2 regions of the Salinivibrio sp. EAGSL genome follow, and region 1 is predicted to be linked to the other one. Evidence: predicted binding sites of a transcription regulator. Region 1 holds the regulator's gene; the other holds the start of a gene.

Evidence for each region. The regulator CRP, encoded in region 1, controls carbon source genes, mostly activating them, when cyclic AMP is high. The targets are predictions, from matches to a motif close to TGTGANNNNNNTCACA.
Region 2: a site for CRP is predicted at 2,371-2,386, ahead of HLG76_RS02595 (NupC/NupG family nucleoside CNT transporter). Genes of this name have one in related genera too.

What each region holds. Positions count from the first base shown of each region.
Region 1 covers NZ_JABWMG010000002.1:13,646-17,862, forward strand. The annotation lists gene HLG76_RS01475 (hydrolase) at 1-721, shown strand, start outside; gene HLG76_RS01480 (YheU family protein) at 869-1,087, shown strand; gene HLG76_RS01485 (phosphoribulokinase) at 1,144-2,013, shown strand; gene crp (cAMP-activated global transcriptional regulator CRP) at 2,263-2,895, shown strand; gene HLG76_RS01495 (DUF1338 domain-containing protein) at 3,015-3,806, opposite strand; gene astD (succinylglutamate-semialdehyde dehydrogenase) at 3,817-4,217, opposite strand, start outside.
Region 2 covers NZ_JABWMG010000003.1:26,762-30,978, forward strand. The annotation lists gene HLG76_RS02585 (hypothetical protein) at 1-171, shown strand, start outside; gene yjjG (pyrimidine 5'-nucleotidase) at 283-954, opposite strand; gene HLG76_RS02595 (NupC/NupG family nucleoside CNT transporter) at 1,077-2,300, opposite strand; gene HLG76_RS02600 (BCCT family transporter) at 2,911-4,217, shown strand, end outside.

The sequences.
Region 1 (4,217 bases):
GCAAGGCTGGTGCGGTGTGGTGATGCATTTTCGCGGTTGCAGTGGCCGTCTTAATCGCGCGCCGCGGACTTATCATTCCGGCGAAACGGAGGACGCTCGGGCATTTTTGACCTATTTACGCCAGACCTACCCGAACAATGAGATTGCCGCTGTGGGAGTCTCTTTGGGAGGAAACATGTTGGTGCGCTACCTGGCCGACTATCAGCATGATCCGATTGTCAGTTGTGGTTGTGCTATTTCTCCCCCGCTCGATTTAGCGGCGTGCTCGACCCGTATTCAACAAGGGTTTTCCCGTGTTTATCAAGCGTATTTGCTACGGTCGATGCGACAAACCTTATCGGAAAAACTTACCCGACACCAAAAAGTGGGTCGGTGGCATGCTGGGGAGCGGCCAAAGATTAAAACTCTGTTCGAGTTTGATCAAACGGTCACCGCACCGCTGCATGGCTTTGACGATGCTCAACACTACTATCAAAGCTGTAGTGGTTTATCTGTCCTTGACGCTATTACGGTCCCACTTGCGATTATCCATGCGAAAGACGATCCCTTTATGACCGACGCAGTGATCCCAACCTCGCCTCTGCCCGCGAATATTGACTATCAACTGAGCGAACATGGTGGGCATGTTGGTTTTGTTACCGGCAGTTGGCGCCAGCCACAGTTCTGGCTGGAGCAGTCGGTGCCTCACTGGTTAGCCTCACGCCTTTGCTCGTCCCGTTAAAAAAGGACGCCACGCAAAGCAAAAAAGACCGACGCACATTGATCTACTGCATTGTGTTGAATGATTGGGTAAAATGCGAGCTGATTCACAATATCAGCATCAAGCACCCTAACGTCTCAGCCATAAATCAACAAAAGGTGATGTAGTATGATGGTTCCTTGGCAATCGGTCCCTGAGGAAACACTGACTCGTTTAATCGAGCACTTTGTGTTACGGGAAGGAACCGATTATGGTGAGCAGGAAGTCAGCTTTGCACAAAAAGTGGCGGATGTTCGCCAACAACTGCAATCCGGCGACGCCGTGATTGTGTATTCTGAGTTGCACGAGACAGTGGATATTCGTCGTAAAGAAGCACTCAGATCTTAGCATCGCTGTACGCAATAAACAGCGATACACATTCAGACTGAATGACAGGGCGCGTCATGTCGGCTAAACATCCAATCATCGCGGTCACCGGCTCTTCAGGAGCAGGGACCACCACCACATCCGAAGCATTCCGTAAGATGTTCCAGATGATGAACATCAAAGCGGCGTGGCTAGAAGGGGACAGTTTCCATCGCTTTACGCGACCGGAAATGGACGTCGAGATCCGTAAAGCACGTGAGCAAGGACGGCACATTAGTTACTTTGGCCCCACCGCCAATGATTTTCCGCGATTAGAGCAGTTTTTCCGTGAGTACGGTGAACTCGGCACAGGCAAATATCGCCGCTACTTGCATACCTTTGACGAAGCGGTGCCCTACAATCAAATGCCAGGGACCTTCACACCATGGCAGGATTTACCCGACAATACCAACGTACTATTTTACGAAGGCTTGCACGGCGGTGTGGTTGATGGTGAGGTCAATGTCGCCCAACATGTCGACCTATTGATTGGTATGGTCCCGATCGTCAACCTTGAGTGGATTCAGAAGTTTGTCCGCGATACCCGCGATAGGGGCCACTCACGCGAAGCGGTCACCGACTCGATTGTGCGGTCGATGGACGATTATTTGCATTATATTACGCCGCAATTCTCACGCACTCACATTAACTTTCAACGGGTGCCGACGGTCGATACCTCCAACCCACTGAACGCCAAAGGCATTCCTTCGTTGGATGAGAGCTTTGTGGTGATCCGCTTTCGAGGGATGAAAAACGTCGACTTTCCTTATCTGCTGCAAATGATCACGGGGTCTTTTATGTCACGGCATAATACACTCGTCGTGCCAGGCGGTAAGATGGGCTTTGCGATGGAACTTATCATCCGTCCATTGATTCAGCAGCTAATCGAAAAAGGCAAGATTGGCTAGGGCGTAGCGCATCTATCGTGTATTACTTCTCAAGCCGTGATCTTAGCCACGTTTTTGCCAGTTTTTTAGGCGGTTGGCCTAGATCAAAATCAAGAAATTGCTAACAAAAAAAGATACACTCTTGTTAACATACAGTGAGCTTGTAGCCCGCGCCCAGACTTCGTATTCTGTGCATAGATCTGGTGGGTTACCCCTCAGACAAAGATAGGACGTTGTTGCCGGGCAACACATGCAGAGGAAATAAGTTATATGGTTCCAGGAAAACCTCAAACAGACCCTACACTCGAGTGGTTCCTTTCACATTGTCACATCCACAAGTATCCGTCTAAAAGCACGCTGATTCATGCAGGCGAAAAAGCGGAGACCTTGTATTACATCGTGAAAGGGTCTGTCGCCGTTCTAATCAAAGATGAAGAAGGCAAGGAAATGATCCTGTCTTATCTTAACCAAGGTGATTTCATCGGTGAGCTAGGCCTTTTCGAAGATGATCAGGAGCGTACCGCTTGGGTTCGGGCTAAGTCTCCTTGTGAAGTGGCAGAAATCTCATTCAAAAAGTTCCGCCAACTGATCCAGGTTAACCCCGATATATTGATGCGTTTGTCCTCACAAATGGCGCGCCGTTTGCAAGTGACCAGCCAAAAAGTGGGGGATCTTGCCTTCCTGGACGTCACGGGCCGTATTGCGCAAACCTTGTTGAATTTAGCGAAGCAACCCGATGCCATGACGCACCCTGATGGCATGCAAATTAAGATCACACGTCAAGAAATTGGCCAAATCGTTGGCTGCTCGCGTGAAACCGTGGGGCGTATTCTTAAAATGCTGGAAGAGCAAAACCTTATTTCAGCCCATGGTAAAACCATCGTGGTATACGGTACCCGCTAATCACAGCGCTCTCTGTATTCCCAACCGACGCCCTGGCGTCGGTTTTTCTTTTTAAAACAAAAAAAAAGGAAGAGCGAACTCTTCCTTAACCGTTTAGGCCTCGTTATATCCACTATTTGTTAGTGCGTGCTCTCAAAAATTTTATCCGCTGAAGCGGCAACAAACCCCTGGTACAACTCACCGTTGGGCAACACATAACGCTTAGCAAACTCATAAAACCCACCTGGAATGGTTTGCGTGCCATCAGAGAAAACAACAGGGACACGGTCAGCCATGGTGGAGGATTGCTCCAGATAAACGGATGCGTCCCCTTTTACTTCCCCACCCGCTTCGTTAATTGCAAAGCCATTGTCTCGCAGCTTTTGATTAACCGATTGGCAATGATCATGAGCCTTTAACTGATTGACACTCACTGTGAAATGATTCGCGCCATAACCGTGCGCGGCTACCCAGGACGCGTATTCACTCTCCTCAGCAAGCGCTTGATAGGTGGCGCTATCGATGTCCCAAAGCCGCCCCTGATGAAGAAAATCGCTCCCTGTTAGTGACGACGCATCGACTTGTGCCACCAGCTTATGAACAATGGCTTGCAGCGCAGGCGAGCATTGCTCGACCATCAATTCACTGATAAACACTTTCGGCATCAAAGGATCGGGGTGCTCGAAATGGCAGGCATTGAGCTTTTTCGCTTCAAAGGTATAGTCCCCTTTTTGCTGATAGCCTAGCGCCAGGAAGGGGCGCGCCAAGACCTCAAGCCCAACCTTGGGCAAACCAAATGTCCGCAAGGCAATATGATCATTGATTAAAGGCTGCCCTTCTTCGAGCAAGGCATGTACCTGATGTGCCGATGGGCAAAGACGGTTAATATAGTCTTGCCATAATTTATCGAATAACGCTTGGCCACTGTCCATATTGGTCTCCTTAATCTTGTTGAGTCGGAATACCGGGGGCGAACGTCTCAGGCAGTACCACCTGCTCCCCTTCCATTGATGCCATGGGATAAGCGCAATAATCGGCGGCATAGTAAGCGCTTGGACGTAAATTACCCGACGCACCTGGCCCGCCAAATGGCGCATCACCGCTTGCCCCTGTCAACTGACGATTACGATTCACAATCCCTGCGCGAATATGATCGAGGAAGTATTGCCATTCGCCCTCGTCTTCACTGATAAGGCCTGCCGACAAACCATAGCGGGTATCATTCGCCTTCGTGATCGCATCAGCCATATCCTGATAGCGCTGCACTTGTAGTAGCGGACCGAAATACTCTTCGTCGGGTAACGCTTGAATGCCACTCACATCTAAAATCCCTGGAGAAATCA
Region 2 (4,217 bases), on a different contig from region 1:
GGTGCGAAAGTGACTAGCGAATCCGGTCTGGATGCGAAAGTCACTGACGAGTCTGGTCGTGTATTTATTCATGCACAAAACCAGAACAGCCGTTCAGTCAACTATGTCGCTAACACAGATCAAGGCCAGCACGCTGAAAAAGCAGCCTTTGTACGTGGCGACCATAGCTAAGCATTGTTCGTGAGCCATCGTGGACAAATCTTGTCCACGAGTCATTGAGCATAAAAAAGAGAGCATTACGCTCTCTTTTTTTATGCCTTTCGGTTAACCACAACCACGTTTTCAGATCAACCATGCTTTTAGATCAAAAAGTGACTCGACTTGATGGGTTGGCGTAATGCCTGCTGGTGACGGTGTGTTATCGCTATTAAGCCAGCATGTATCAATCCCTGCACGCATGCCACCCAGCACATCAGAATGTGGATTATCGCCAACCATTAAGATTTTGTCCTTGGGGGGATTTCCCATTTTTTCAAAGGCATGTTCAAAGATCCGAGGGTCCGGCTTGGCGATGCCCACTTGCTCGGATATCACTAAGGTTGAAATCGCAGACTTCAACCCGGTTCTTTCCAGGCGGATATCTTGGAGAGCGGTAAATCCGTTAGTAATGATACCAATATGTGCATGTGGCTTGATCGCACTAATAAGATCGCGCGCGCCTGGCAATGGTTCGCAAATCTCAGCCATTGCATCTAAAAAACCCTGGTTCAATGTTGCAGGCGCCACGTTAAGACGCTCTCCCCAACGCGTAAAACGCTCGGTTTGTAGCGTATGAGCATCAATTTCACCATCTTGATATTGTACCCACAAAGGCTTGTTTAGCTCTGAGTATTCCGCAAACGCGTGATGGTCAAAATTGACATTGTAGCGCGAAAACATACGTTGTAGTCCCGCAAACGCATCGAAGTGAAACAGGGTTTCATCCGCATCAAAAAGCACCCAAGGATATCGCATCGATTTAACTCTCTTAATGTAAAGTGAAAGAGTGTAACAGACCCAGAGGTTTGCTAGCGAGCCTCCACAAGCGACTCACCGTCCATGGTGATAAATAACGAAAACACAAAGTAATGTTGCTATTAAAGGGAGAGGTATAGCCCTGCCAAGGTGGCACTCATGAGGTTGGCTAAGGTTGCGGCAAGAATGGCGCGCATGCCTAATTTGGCGATATCACCGCGGCGCTCTGGGACAATGCCGCCCAAGCCACCCATTAACATTGCTATTGAGGTGAGGTTGGCAAAGCCACATAACGCAAACGTAACAATGGCTTGGCTATGGGGAGAGAGCGCTTCTTTTAGGTTCATAAAATCCGCAAACGCCACAAATTCATTCACAGCAATTTTCTTACCAATCAAGGTGCCTGCTGTCATCGCCTCTTGCCAGGGAATGCCAATCAGCCAAGCCACTGGTGCAAATAGGTAGCCGAATAGCCACTCAAGGCTTAGTTGCGGCAAGTTTAAAATAGGCCCCAGTTTCCCTAACCCACCATTAATCAGCGCAATCATACTGATCACGGCGAGTAAGCTGGCCCCCACGGCCATCGCAATTTGTAAGCCACTCAAGGCGCCTTGCGTGCCAGCATCAATCACATTCACTGGTTTATCTTGATCGTCTTCGAGCGCTTGGTGTTGAGCATGATTCATGGGGGATTCGGTCTGCGGTACCATTATTTTGGCCATCATTAACCCAGCAGGTGCCGACATAAACGCAGCCGCGATCAGGTATTTCATCTCTACCCCCAAGCCTGCGTAACCCACCATGGTGCCGCCGGCGACTGAGGCGAGCCCGCCTACCATAACAGCAAACAGCTCGGAGCGAGTCATGGTAGAAAGAAAAGGTTTTACAACCAACGGCGCTTCAACGGAGCCAACAAAGATATTGGCCGTGGCAGACATGGACTCAGTGCGAGAAGTGCCAAGTACGCGGCGCAATAAGCCACCAATGAGGCGAATGATCCAAGTCATGACCCCAATGTGGTAAAGCACAGCGATCAGTGCAGAGAAAAAAACGATGGTGGGAAGTACATTAAAAGCGAAAATAAAACCAAGTTTAAACTTAGCCAGATCACCAAACAGAAATTCAGCGCCAATATCGCCAAAACTAATAATCGCCGACACGGCTTCTGATGCGTTAGCTAGAATACGCTGACCAAGCGGAACAGAGATGATAAAGCCAGCAAAGACGATTTGTATTAGGAACGCACCTCCCACTGTGCGCCAATTAATCGCGGAGCGATTTTCCGAAAAGACAACCGCGATAAGGAAGAGGACACTAATCCCCAAAAGGCCAATGCCAAACTGCATGATGTTGCTCCGCAAACGTTAAACTTAGGATGGAAAACGATTGCGGCGGTATTGTACGCGATTTTAATAATGTGACAAGAGTCACTTTTTGTCCTCTTTGTGTTCATTTAATTGCACTTGTGTCTATATTGATAAAAGGTGTGTTGTAGCTCGTAAATGATGCGTGACATCTTGGTTATAAAAGGTGTCGAGACGGGTTCTTCCTATCAGCATTGTGAGTGAAGATTGCGTTGCATCAAAAGTGTTGATGGTGACTGTGTCTATTTTTCATGGGCATCTAGAATAAAACCCGGCTATGATTCGAATAGGCCAAGGATAGTGCTATTTCCTTAGCGACACGATTATTTATAGTTCTGAAATAAAGAGTTCAAATAACTCGCTGAGCGAGTAAGGACGCGGGATTCGGGCTGATTTTTTCTTAGTAGGTGGTCACAAAATGAACATTTGGTTAGGCCCCTAATTAAAAAATTTTCGAGATGTGTTAATGTAGCCGACTGTGTGGTGATGACTGATCTTTTATTGATGTTAAAGATGGCTTAAACATCAATAAATAATGAGCTCGCTACCAACACTCACAGGCTTCCGAATAAACGGACTAAGGAGTTAACTCGTGAGCGATAAAAGCCATGAAGATATGATGACACCAGACGGGAAGGTTAACCCGATCGATACTGACTATCAGGTCGGTCAGGATAACGTAGCGCTGAAACTCGGCCCGTTTGGTTTTGATATTCATAACCGAGTATTTATGATTTCCGGGCTGTCGATTTTGGCCTTCATTTTTGTCACCTTGGCATTTCAAAACCAAATCGGTCCTGTTTTTGGGGATTTGCGTGGATGGCTAACCTCAAATCTAGACTGGTTCTTCCTTTCTGCAGGTAATATTTTTGTTGTTGCTTGTCTAGTGCTGGTTGTGTCACCACTGGGTAAAGTCCGATTGGGTGGTACAGAGGCCAAACCGGATTACGGCTATGCGGGCTGGTTCGCGATGCTTTTTGCGGCCGGTATGGGCATTGGCTTGATGTTCTATGGCGTGTCTGAACCATTGACGCACTTCCAAACCGCGTTAGGTGGGACGGCAACCGGTGCTGACGGCCTTCGCACTGACTGGGCGCCTTTGGGGGCGGCAGCCGGGGATACGGAAGCTGCTCGTCGCTTAGGTATGTCTGCGACTATTTTCCACTGGGGTTTACACCCATGGGCGATTTACGCGGTATTGGCTCTAGGCTTGGCACTGTTTGCGTATAACAAAGGCTTGCCTTTGACCATGCGTTCTGTGTTCTACCCACTGTTCGGTGAACGTGTTTGGGGTTGGACAGGGCACGTGATTGACATTCTCGCGATCATTGCGACCTTGTTTGGTCTTGCCACCTCGCTAGGCTTGGGGGCATCACAAGCATCCGCCGGTCTGCACTATCTGTTTGACACGCCCCTGGGTAATACCACCGAAGTCATGCTGGTGATGGGTATTACGGGCGCGGCGATCCTTTCGGTTGTTGCAGGGGTAGACAAAGGGGTCAAACGCCTGTCTGAAATCAACATGATTTTGGCACTGTTGCTGCTAATCTTTGTTATTGCCGTGGGTCCAACGATTGCCATCTTAACCGGCTTCTTTGGAAACCTAGGGGCATATCTACAAAATCTGCCTGCGCTGTCTATGCCATTTGGCCGTGAAGATGCGAACTTTACCCAAGGCTGGACTTCCTTCTATTGGGCATGGTGGATTTCTTGGTCCCCATTTGTGGGTATGTTTATTGCGCGTGTTTCACGCGGTCGTACTGTGCGTGAATTTATCACCTGTGTGCTTATCATCCCTTCAGCGGCCTGTGTGCTTTGGATGACCGCCTTTGGTGGCACGGCGATTGGTCAGTTCGTTAATGAAGGCTATACCGCTGTTGCTGATGCGGAGCTTTCACT